Linked DNA regions of Amycolatopsis sp. NBC_01488. The protein of the gene in region 1 binds, or shares a complex with, the protein of each later gene. Links are inferred from orthologs where the notes say so. Each region holds a gene or a part of one and is shown on either strand. Other genes may lie near its edges.

Evidence for each region. Proteins that work in one complex are often made in the same cells at the same time.
Region 2: the proteins of OG738_RS00185 (region 1) and OG738_RS26665 are in contact, whole or in part, in a solved structure (PDB 6OKG), measured with the Escherichia coli proteins. The link is inferred for Amycolatopsis sp. NBC_01488 from one-to-one orthologs.

What each region holds. Positions count from the first base shown.
Region 1 is NZ_CP109434.1:43,497-50,942, reverse strand. What follows is about bases 4,618-7,446. They hold OG738_RS00185 (beta-ketoacyl-[acyl-carrier-protein] synthase family protein), read right to left. Parts: upstream 6,743-7,446; coding sequence 5,492-6,742; downstream 4,618-5,491. Other genes in these bases: OG738_RS00175 (beta-ketoacyl-ACP synthase III), read right to left, coding at 7,097-7,446; OG738_RS00180 (acyl carrier protein), read right to left, coding at 6,770-7,015; OG738_RS00190 (hypothetical protein), read left to right, coding at 4,855-5,442; OG738_RS00195 (DUF3145 domain-containing protein), read left to right, coding at 4,618-4,719. Also shown: OG738_RS00210 (Lsr2 dimerization domain-containing protein), read right to left, coding at 1-278; OG738_RS00205 (dihydrolipoyl dehydrogenase family protein), read left to right, coding at 415-1,809; OG738_RS00200 (hypothetical protein), read right to left, coding at 1,811-3,943; more of OG738_RS00195, read left to right, coding at 4,216-4,617. UniProt on the Escherichia coli protein: Involved in the type II fatty acid elongation cycle. Catalyzes the elongation of a wide range of acyl-ACP by the addition of two carbons from malonyl-ACP to an acyl acceptor.
Region 2 is NZ_CP109434.1:5,585,317-5,589,389, reverse strand. Bases 1,159-4,073 are described here. They hold OG738_RS26665 (phosphopantetheine-binding protein), read right to left. Parts: upstream 2,786-4,073; coding sequence 2,531-2,785; downstream 1,159-2,530. Other genes in these bases: OG738_RS26655 (non-ribosomal peptide synthetase), read right to left, coding at 3,017-4,073; OG738_RS26660 (MbtH family protein), read right to left, coding at 2,811-3,020; OG738_RS26670 (beta-ketoacyl-[acyl-carrier-protein] synthase family protein), read right to left, coding at 1,296-2,534; OG738_RS26675 (beta-ketoacyl synthase N-terminal-like domain-containing protein), read right to left, coding at 1,159-1,250. Also shown: OG738_RS26680 (3-hydroxyacyl-ACP dehydratase FabZ family protein), read right to left, coding at 1-165; more of OG738_RS26675, read right to left, coding at 195-1,158. UniProt on the Escherichia coli protein: Carrier of the growing fatty acid chain in fatty acid biosynthesis.

The DNA.
Region 1 (7,446 bases):
TTGGTGGTCTTGGTGGTCTTGGTGGACGCCTTCGCCGTCTTCGGGGCCGCCTTCGCCCGTGGCCGCTTCGCGCCCGGGACGATCCGCGGCCGGCGCTTGCGGCCGCCGGTGCGGCGACCCGCGTCGGCGTAGCGCTGCAGCAGCTCACGCAGTGCGTCGGCGTTGGCGAAGGAGAGGTCGATGTCGTAGTCGACGCCGTCGATCCCGAACCCGACGGTCTCGGCGGCGGGCTCGCCGGTGAGATCGTCCAGGACCCGCACAGCCGTGTTCTTGGCCACGACAAACCTCCCGTGCTCGAACGTGGTATTCGCGCGCACCGGGCCGACGGCACCCGGGCCGCCGATGTCCTGCAGCTTCGGAGACGAGGATAGCCGCTGGCTTGCGCGAACTCGCGTGGTGGTGTGCGCTGAAGCCATGTCTGGACAGACTTTTGACGTAGTGGTGATCGGCGCGGGTCCGGTGGGGGAGGTGGCCGCCGAGCGGGCGGCCCGCGGAGGCCTCAAGGTCGCCCTCGTCGAGCACGAGCGCTTCGGTGGCGAGTGCTCCTACTGGGCCTGCATCCCGAGCAAGGCGTTGCTGCGGCCGGGAAACCTCCTGGCCGCGGCGAAGCGGATCCCCGGCGTGCCGGTCGGTGACCGGCTCGACCCCGCGGCGGTCTTCGCGCGCCGGGACTGGTTCACCGGCAAGGGCGACGACTCGGGGCAGGTCGAGTGGGCCCGCGGCGCCGGCATCGAGCCGATCCGCGGCCACGGCGCGCTCAGCGGCGAGCGGGAGGTGACCCTCGACGACGGCCGCGTGCTGACCGCGCGGCACGCGGTGATCGTGTGCACCGGCAGCGTGCCGAGCACGCCGTCGATCCCCGGGCTCGACACGATCCGGCCGTGGGGTTCGCGCGAGGCGACGTCGGCGGAGTCGGTGCCGCGCCGGCTGGGCGTGCTCGGGGGCGGGGTGGTCGGCGTCGAGATGGCGCAGGCGTTCGCGTCGCTGGGCTCGGAGGTCCACCTGGTGATCACCGGCGAGCGGCCGCTGCCGCGCAACGCCGCGTTCGCCGGCGACCTCGTGCTGCACGGGCTGCGCGAAGCCGGCGTGTACGTGCACACGGAGTCGGGCGTTTCCGAGGTGTCCGACACCGGGAACGGGACCGAGGTGGTGCTCAAGGACGGCGAGCGGCTCGTCGTCGACGAGTTCCTCGTGGCGACCGGCCGCCGGCCCGCGACGGCCGGGCTCGGGCTCGAGGCGTTCGGCGTCGAGCCCGGTCACGCGCTGGAGGTCGACGACACCGGCCGGGTGTCCGCAGTGGACGGTGACTGGCTGTTCGCGGCGGGCGACGTCACCGGCCGCGCCCCGCTGACCCACCAGGGCAAGTACGGCGCCCGCGCGGCGGGCGACACGGTGGCGGCGCTGGCCGCGGGCACGCCGGTGTCCTCGGAGCCGTGGAGCCGCTTCACCGCCACCGCCGACCACCACGCGGTGCCGCAGGTGGTGTTCACCGACCCGGAGGTCGCGGCCGTCGGCCTGGCGGACGCGCGGCCCGGCTCGGCCGACCGCGTCGTCGACATCGACATCGCGGTGGCGGGCTCGTCGCTGCACGCGGACGGCTACACCGGCAAGGCCCGGATGGTCGTCGACACCGAGCGGAACGTCCTGCTCGGCGTGACGTTCGTCGGCCAGGACGTCTCGGAGCTGCTGCACTCGGCGACGATCGCGATCGTCGCCGAGGTCCCGCTCGACCGGCTGTGGCACGCGGTGCCGTCGTTCCCGACGATCAGCGAGGTCTGGCTGCGGCTGCTGGAGGCGTACGGCCTCTGAGTCACTGCGCGGGCAGGTCCAGGGCGGCTTTCGCGGCCCTGGCCAGGCCGGGATCGTCCGGAGTGGACGGTCCCGGCGCCCAGACCGCCTGCACGAGCCGCACGGACGTGCCCTCGACCTTCGAGGTGTAGGCGGCGTTTTCGAAGCGCGGCGCGGGCGTGGCGCCCCACGTGCCGGTCTCGGAGGCGAGGTCGAGGATCCCGCCCCCGCCGGGAGTGTCGGCCACGGTCTTGAAGGCGGCGGCCTGCGCGGCATCGGGGAACTCGACGATCCCGACGGTGACAGCGGCGCCCCGCCCGTCGACGGTGGCGGCGTAGGAGGCGCGCCGGACGCCGGAGCAGCTGGTCTGCTGCAGGCTGGCCTGGGCGTCCCCGAAGGCGTGGGAGGCGCACCGCTGGTCGTGGTCGGCGGCGCGCAGGGAGAACTGGAGGCTCTGCGCGGGAGCCGTCGAGCTCTGCGGCGGCGGCTGGGTCGCGGGTGTGGGCGGCCCGGTGGGCGCGGAGACGGTGTCATCCCCCGAGGTGGCAACGGCGATCGCGGCGACGACGAGAGCGACCAGCAGACCGATGGCGGCCAAGGGGAGCCAGCGGACGGTCTTCGAGGTCGAGGCTTCGCGGGGCGCGGGGCGCGGAGTGGGGAACGCGCGCGGTTCGGGCTCCGGGGGCAGGGTGATCTGGCCGAGCGTGACGGGCCGGGGTGGGTTCGGCTTGGGTTCGGCCGGTCCGGGCTCGGCGGGGAAGGCGAGATTCTCGGTTCGTTCGGTGTCACTCTGCTGGGCGGAGCCGGGTCGAGCCCTGTCGCGTGGGGGAGAGGGGAGTACTTCGGTGCGCTCGGAGTCGGCGGAAAGCGCGGAGGAGCCTGCGGGATCCGCTTCCGCGGCTGGCGTTCCGGAACTTGCGGCCGGGCTGAGCCGAGGTTCGGCGGGCCCCGAGTTCTCGGCGCGAGTGTGCGCAGGCCCGGCGGGCGCCGCGGCAGCCGGCTCTTCGGGGGAGTTGGCGAGATCCGCTTCGGGCGCGGGTTCTTCGGCCGGGGATCCGGTCGGCTCGGGGTTTGCGGTGGAGGTGGGCGCCGGTTCGGTGGGCCCCGGAACTCCGGCGGCAGCGAGCGTCGGTTTGGTGGGCTCGGGGTTTTCGGCGGCGGCGAGGGTCGGTTCGGTGGCGTCTGGGTTTGCGGCAGAGGTGAGCGTTGGCTCGGTGGATTCCGAGTCTTCGGTAGGTGCGAGCGCCGGTTCGGTGCGCCCCGGAACTCCGGCAGAGGCGGGCGTCGGCCCGTGGTCCTCCGAGTCAGCGACAGGAGCGGACTCCGGCTCGGTGGGCCCTTCGCTGGGGGCCGGTGCGGGATCGGGCGAAGCCGGGGTTTTGGTCTGCCAAACGGCCGGCCCCGCTCCCGCGCCGTCCGAACGGGCCGCGACCGGGGGACCGGCCACCGCCGAACCCGCTACCGGGCCTGCCTTGCCCGGGGCCGGGGCTGCCGCTTGCTCGGGCACCGGCGGCGCACTGTCCCAAAGGGACTCCGGTGGCGAGTCGTCCGTGAAGCGGCTGAAACCCTCTCCCACCAGGATGTCGTCCGAAAACTCCGGGGCATCCGGTGCCAGCCCGCGGATCAGCGCCCGCACCTGGTCGACCGACCGGGGCCGGTGCGCCGTGGCCAGCGAGACCGTCGCCGCCAGCATCGTCGTCGGGGTCGGGTGCAGGACCCGGACCGGGCCCGCCAGGTCGCCCGCCGGCTGGTCGACCGTCTCCACGTACGGTCCTACCGCGACGATCGTCCCCACCGGCGCGGTGCCCGGGACCAGGGAAAGGATCCGCTGCTCGCACGCCTGGGAGATGTCCAGTGCCTCCGTCGCCGGGTTGATCGCGTCGTCGTCGGCGATCAGTGGCCAGCCGTCGGCCTTCCACGCCGCTCCCAGCGGGGCTTCCAGCCGCAGCGCCGGGTCCGGGAGGTCCACGCCGATCACGATGATCACCCCGTGGGGGAGCAGGACCACCGCCTCGATCGGGCGCTCGGTCACCGAGCCGACGCCGACCAGGGCGATCCCGCCGATGACGGTGCTGCCACGGCCGAGGGACGCCAGTGCCGCCCGGACGTCGTCGGCCACCCGGGACTGCTGCCGCTCCAGGCGCACCAGTCGCACCGAAATCCCTCCCTGCTCGTCGTTCCGGGTCATCACGCTAGCGCGCCCGGCGCAAGGAACCGTGCGACACGGGGACGACGCGGCCGCGTGCCCTCCGAAAGTGGTGCCCCGGGTGACTTGTGGTGTTCGTGTGGCCAAACAGCACGGTTGGGGTGCAGAATGTGCTACAACGCATCGGAGGCGGCATTCGGGAGCCGCACTGAGGCCGCGCTGCAGCTCGGAGTAGGGCGTAGGGGAAGACGTCCCTCGTCGAGCAACAAGCGGAGGTAGCAGTGAGCACCCGTGGCAGCACCCGAGGTGTGGTGTACGTCCACTCGTCGCCGTCTGCGGTGTGTCCGCACGTCGAGTGGGCCATTTCGGGCACCCTGGGTGCCCGCGTTGACCTGAAGTGGACGGCGCAGCCGGCCAGTCCGGGTCAGCTTCGCGCCGAGTGCGGCTGGCGCGCGCCCGCGGGCTCCGGCGCCAAACTGGCGGCGGCGCTCAAGGCGTGGCCGATGATTCGGTTCGAGGTCACCGAAGAGCCCAGCGCGGGCGTCGACGGCGAACGGTTCTGCTTCGCGCCCGGCCTCGGCCTGTGGCACGGGCGGACCAGCGCCAACGGCGACATCGTGGTGGGCGAAGACCAGCTGCGCGCGCTCGTCGCCATGACCCGCGGAGGTGAGTCGCTCGCGCACAAGCTCGACGAGCTCCTCGCCGCGAGCTGGGACGAGGCGCTCGAGCCCTACCGCCACGCCGGCGACGGCGCACCGGTGACCTGGTTGCACCAGGTCGGCTGACCGGGGCGAACGGCTTCCGGCGGGCGGCCCGGCGCGACCACGGGTGATCCCGGCGCGCCGGGCCGTCCGCGTCCGGGCGCGGGCACCCACCCTGCTGTACCGGCGTGCCCTGCCCGGGCCGGTACGCTCTGCGGGGTGACCACCCCAGCTCCCCGCTCCCGCCAGCGCTGGCTGGCACCCGTCGTGGTCGTGGTGCTCTCCCTCACCGTGGGCGCCAGCCTGCTGGCGCGCGAGCTCTACCGCCGGCCCGACCAGCCCGCCGACGACACCTCCGCCGCGCAGCCGGCGCCGTCCTCGGCCGGTGCCGGCGCCGAGTCGGGCACCGTCCGGATGAGCGACGACGCGCAGGCGCACCCGCAGGCCGAGGCCGTGCGCGAGCTGCTGGTGAAGTACTTCCACGCCATCAACGCCAAGGAGTACCAGGCGTGGACGAGCGTGGCCAGCGCCCAGCGCGTGTCGGAGCAGACACCGACGAACTGGAAGAACGGCGTCCGCACCACAAAGGACAGTAACGCGTTCGTCTACCGGATCGAGCGCGGCGCCGGCTCCTCGCTGCGAGTCCTGGTCGGGTTCACGAGCGAGCAGAACGTCGCGGACGCGCCCACGTATTTCCCCGAGCCGTGCATCAAGTGGCGGCTCGTGCTGCCGGTGATCGTCGAGGACAACGCCCTGAAGATCGACTCCGTCGAGAAGGGCCCGCCACCCGAGCACGAAAAATGCTGAACCAAGAAGGGCCCGGCCGAAGCCGGGCCCTTCTTCGTGCTGGTGGAACTCAGGCAGCCGGGGTGAACAGCAGCGCGGTGTTGTGCCCGCCGAAGCCGAACGAGTTGCTGATCGCCGCGGTCAGTTCGACCTTGCGCGCCTCACCCGAGACGACGTCCAGCTGCACCCGCGGGTCCAGGTCCGTCAGGTTCAGCGTCGCCGGCACGATGCCGTGGTAGAGCGACAGGATCGTGATGATCCCCTCCACCGCGCCGGCGCCGCCGACGAGGTGGCCCAGCGCGCCCTTCGGCGCCGTCACGACCGGGTGTTCCCCGACCGCGTTGCGGATCGCCGCCGCTTCGCCGATGTCACCGACCACAGTGGACGTCGCGTGGGCGTTCACGTGCCCGACCTCCGCCGGCGTCACGCCGGCCATCTTCATCGCCGCGCGCATCGCGGCGATCTGGCCGATGCCCTCGGGGTGGTTGCCCGTGATGTGGTAGGCGTCCGAGGTGATGCCGTGCCCGGCGATCGTCGCGTAGATCCGCGCTCCGCGGGCCTTCGCCTGGTCCGCCCGCTCGAGGATGACCACGCCGGAGCCCTCGCCGAGGACGAAGCCGTCGCGGCTCGCGTCGAACGGCCGCGACGCGCTCGCCGGGTCGTCGTTGCGCGTGGACACGGTGCGGGCCTGGGCGAACCCGGCCAGCGTGATCGGGTGGATGCACGCTTCGGCACCACCAGCGACCACGACGTCCGCACGCCCGGAGCGGATCATCTCCACCCCGCTCGCGATGCCTTCGGCACCCGAAGCGCAGGCCGAGGCCGGGGAATGCACCCCGGCCCGCGCCTTCAGGTCGATGCCCACGTGCGCGGCCGGGCCGTTCGGCATCAGCATCGGCACGGTCAGCGGCGACACCTTGCGGAGACCCTGCTGGTGCAACAGGTCGTTCTGGGTGAGCAGGGTGACCGGGCCGCCGACGCCGGTGCCGATCGACACGCCGAGGCGGTCGGGGTCGACGTCGGTGTGCTCGTCCGTCGGTTCCGCATACCCGGCGTCGGCCCACGCCTGGCGGGCGGCGATCAGTGCGACCTGCTCGCAGCGGTCCAGCCGGCGGGCCTGCACCCGCGGAAGGACCTCCGACGGATCGACGGCCAGCATGCCGCCGATCTTGACCGGCAGCTGCAGCTCCTCGACCCAGTCGGCCTCGATCGCCCGGATCCCGCTCCGCCCGGCCAGCAGACCGTCCCAGGTGGACGTCACGTCCCCGCCGAGCGGTGTGGTGGCGCCGAGACCGGTGATCACGACGTCGATGTTGCTCATGGGAGTCTCCTCAAGGAGGGAACAGACTTACTTGGAGTTGGCCGACACGTAGTTGACGGCGTCGCCCACGGTCTTGAGGTTGGCGAGCTCGTCGTCCGGGATCTTGACGCCGAACTTGTCCTCGGCCTGCACGGCGATCTCGACCATCGACAGCGAGTCGATGTCCAGGTCGTCCACGAACGACTTCTCGGCGGTGACGTCGTCCTGAGCCACACCGGCCACCTCTTCGACGATCTCGGCGAGGCCGGCGAGGATCTCAGCGTTGTCAGCCATGGGGTAGTTCCCTTCTCGGTCCATCTGGGGGTCTTGGGTTGCCCGTGGGCGAATGCCCGCGGGGAGCGTAACGGTGATCGATCAGGGGCAGACGAACGCCTGCCCGGCGTAGGACAGGCCCGCGCCGAACCCGACCGCCAGCACCACGTCGCCGGACTTCGCCGTCCCGGCCTTGCGCATGTGGTCCAGCGCGAGGGGGATGGACGCCGACGAGGTGTTGCCGGAGTACTTGATGTCGTCGGCGACGACCATGTCGTCGCGGGCGCCGTTGGCCCGCAGCTTCTTCGCGATCGCCTCGACGATGCGGAGGTTCGCCTGGTGCGGGATCAGCACGTCCACATCGGACGGCTTGAGCCCGGCGACCTCCAGCGCGCGCATGGCGATCGGCGCGATCTGGGTGGTCGCCCACCGGAAGACCGACTGGCCCTCCT
Region 2 (4,073 bases), 5.5 Mb from region 1 along the record:
GGCCGCGACCGCGCCGCGGTGCACGCACTCGACGAGGCACACGCCCGGGAACAGCGGCAGTCCCGGGTAGTGGCCCGCGAAGACCGGTTCGATCTCGCGGACCGCGAAGCGGGCTTTCGAGTGCCAGCCGCCGTCCGCCTGGACGCCGGTCTCCAGCACCTCCACCGCACCCCGGACCGGGCTCGCCGTCCCGGTCAACGCTCGTGCCCCGGCAGCCCGAAGACACCGCAGGCGACGGACCCGTCCGCGTCGGCCGACGTCACCACGGCGATCCGCGCGCCCGTCTCGGCCTCGCCGAGCGCGGCGACCACGCCGAAGCACGCCGACGCGGCACCGGTGTCCCCGATCAGCGCACCGACGTCGAGAAGCTGGGCCGCGCCGAACACCGCGTCGAGGACCTCGGTTTCCTGCGCACCGGTCCGGCCGCCCGCCCCGGAGGGCACGACGACGTCCACCGCGGCCGGGTCGACGCCGGCTTCGGCCAGCGCCGCGAGCACGCAGCCGCGCAATGCTTCGCGCAGGTCGTCGCTCGCGAAGACCCGGGACGTGATGGCCAACGCCCGCGGTCGGCCCGCGGCCGCGGTCCCGGCTCGCTCCAGCAGCATCATGCAGGCGCCCTCGCCGAGCGGCCGGGGCGCCGGCCCGTCCTCGCGGCCGTGGAAGTCGAGCCACGCCCGGTCGGCGGAGTACTCCTCGGCCCCGCCCACGAGCACCGTGTCGGCTCGCCCGCGGGCGAGCAGCCGGGTCGCGTAGCGGAACGCCGACAGGCCCGAAACCCGGCCGCTGGCCAGGGTGACGTTGGGCCCGTTCAGCCCGTACCAGATCGCGCAGCGGCCGGCGGCGCAGTTCATCACCGTGTTGGGCATGCGGGCCGGGTCGACGTGGTAGGGCTTGTCCCCGAGCAGCGACGACCGCGTGAAGTCCATCATGCTCTGCGTGCTCCCGCTCGTCGCGAGCACCAGTCCCGTGCCGCCGGGCGCGGCCCCGGCGTCGAAGACCTGCCCCACCGCCGTGACGGCCAGCGCCGTCACCCGGTCCATCGCGCGGGTTCCCTTGCGGCCCAGCACTTCCCGGACGTCGAAGTCCGGGACGGCGTGGCCGCGTTCGCCGGGCACCCCGCCCTCGGCCGCTGCGGTGTGGCGAGCGGGCTCGCCGGTGCGCAGCCCGTCCAGGAAATGTTTGCGGTCGATCCCGAAGGGCGACACCGCGGACCACGCGGTGATCACCGCGCCGGTCGCCGTTGCGCTCATCTGCTCACTCCCTCACTGCGTGGTGGTCTGGTCCCGCGGCCCGCGCTACGCTGCCCGGCCCGAGCCGGCCAGGGCCGGGTAGCGGCCGAGGACCACGCTCGCGTTGTTGCCGCCGAACGCCATCCCGTTGTTCTGCACGACGTCGATCTCGGCGTCGACGGCGTGGTTGGGGACGCAGTCGACCGCGCACTCGGGGTCGGTCTCGACGTGGTTGATGGTCGGGAACACGAAGCCCTCGCGGATCGCCAGCGCGCCGGCGATCGCGGCGAGCGCGCTGGCCGCCCCCATGGTGTGGCCGAGCATGGACTTCAGCGAAACCGTGCGCGGGGCGTCGGGGCCGAAGACGTCGTGGATGGCACCGCATTCGGTGACGTCGTTCGCCTTGGTGCCGGTTCCGTGCGCGGAGACGAGGTCGACCTGGGCCGGGTCGAGCCCGGCGTCGTCGAGGGCCAGCCGCATGCACTGCGCGACGCCGTCCTGGTTCGGTGCCACCTGGTGGTAAGCGTCGCAGTTCAGGCCGTACCCCAGTACCTCCGCGTGGATCCGCGCGCCGCGGGCGAGCGCGGAGTCCAGCGTCTCCAGCAGGAGCACGCCGGCGCCCTCGCCGGTGAGGATGCCCTTGCGGCCGATGTCGAACGGACGGCAGTTGTCCGGCGCGATCGTGCCCAGCCGGTAGAACCCGGCAAAGGTCTTGCGGCAGATGGCGTCCGCGCCGCCGCACAGCGCGAACTCGGCCTCGCCCGCCTTCACCGCGTCGAAGCCGTAGCCGAGCGCGTAGTTGCCCGCCGAGCACGCCGTGGCGATGGTGGTCGCCTCGACGTCGCCGAGCGCCAGTTCACGGGCGATCGCCGTGGACAAGCGGCTCGGCGGCACGCGCCGGACCGCCTGCGGCGCCAGTGATTCCGGGCCGCCGGCGATGCCGGCCGCGGCCAGTTCGTCCAGCTCGTTCGATTCGCCGTCGGTCGTCCCGATCGCCACCATCCCGCGCCGGGACCGCAGCAGATCGGGGGTCAGGCCGGCGTCCTCGAGGGCCATCCGGGCCGCGGCCACCGCGAACCGGGTGGCCCGGCCGAGTGACTCCACCGGCAGGTTCCGGATCCAGTCGCCGGGATCGAACCCGCGCACCTCGCAGCCGCGGGAGTGCTCGAACCCGGTGGTGTCGAACCCGGTGATGTCCCGGGCGCCGCTGCGCCCGGCCCGCAGGCCGGCCGCGAACTCGGTGGCGCCGAGGCCGATGCTCGACAGCGCGCCGAGCCCGGTGAGCACCACCCGGTGGCCGGTCACCAGCCCGCGCTCTCTGCGACCACTTCGTGCACGGCGGTCAGGTTCACCATCCGCGGCAGCTCGGCCTGCTCGATGGTCACCTTGAACTCCTTCTCCAGCAACGCGAGGATCTCGATCGCGAGCAGCGAGTCGGCGCCGTGGTCGTCGATGAAGAGGCTGGTCGGGGTCATCTCGTCCTCGTCGATCTCCAGGACGTCGCAGACGATCTCCTTGATCCGGGCGGTGCGCGAGGAGGTTTCGGTACTGGTCATCTTCGTGCTTCCTTCGGTTCGGGGGTTATTCGGCGTGTTTGGCGGCGAGGCTGCGCGGACGCAGGTCCCGCCAGTTCTCCTCGACGTAGGCGAGGCAGGCCGCGCGGTTCTCCGGGCCGTGCACGCGGTCCCACCCATCGGGCAGTTCGGCGAAGACGGGCCAGAGGGCGTGCTGGCCTTCGGCGTTGACGACCACGTGGAAGGTGCCCGTCTCGTCGTCGAAGGGGTTGGTCACCGATCGCTCCTTTCGTTCGCGAGGTACTTTTCGATTGCCTCGCCGACCCGCCGCAGCGGCTCGGCTCCGGTCATGGCGTCGTGCCCGGCCGGCAGGCCGGTCACGGTCACCGCACCGTCCACATGGGACGTCCAGGCCGCGGCCGTGCGATTGTCCGCGTCGGCGGCCGCGGCGAAGTGCAGCAGCGTGCCGTGGAACGTCCGCGGGACGAACTCCGCCTGCAGCTTCAGGTTGTTGCGCCAGGCGGCGAAACACCGCTTCAGCTGCTCCGCGGTCAGCTCGGCCAGCGGGTTGGCTTCCCGCGCGAACAGCTCGCGCAGGCCGGCGAAGTCGGGGCCGTGCACGGGTTCCTCGTCGCCGCGGTAGCCGAAGAACCGGAGCACGATCGCCGCGAGCTCCTCGTCGTCCGGCAGGGCGTCGTCGCCCCCCGGCGCGCTGTCGAGGCTCACCAGCAGCGCCACCTGCTCGCCCTCGTCCTGCAGCCGGCAGGCGATCTCGTGCGCGACCACGCCGCCGAACGACCAGCCCAGCAGGTGGTAGGGCCCGTGCGGCTGGGCCCGCCGGATCTCCGCCAGGTAGTCGGCCGCCATCGCGCCGACGTCGGCGGGCAAGGCGGCGTCGTCGACGATCCCGCGCGCCTGCAGGCCGTGCAGCGGCCGGTCGGCCAGGTGCGCGGCGAGCCCGTGGTAGGACCAGCTGACGCAGCCGGCCGGGTGGACGCAGAACAGCGGCTCGCGGCTGCCTTCCCGGCGCAGCGGGAGCAGGACGTCGAAGGACGTTCCCCCTTCGCTGCTCTCGATCCGCCGGGCCAGCCGCGCCGGTGTGGGGTGGTCGAACAGGTCGCGGATGCCGAGCCCGCCGGCCAGGCGCTCGCGGACGCGGCTCAGCAGCCGGGTCGCCAGCAGCGAATGACCGCCCAGGGCGAAGAAGTCGTCGTGCAGGCCGACCGCGGGCACGCCGAGCACCTCGGCGAACGCCGCGCACAGCAGGTCTTCGGCCGGGGTCCGCAGCCGGTCGTGGCCCGCCGTGGCCGGGACCACCGGCGCGGGCAGG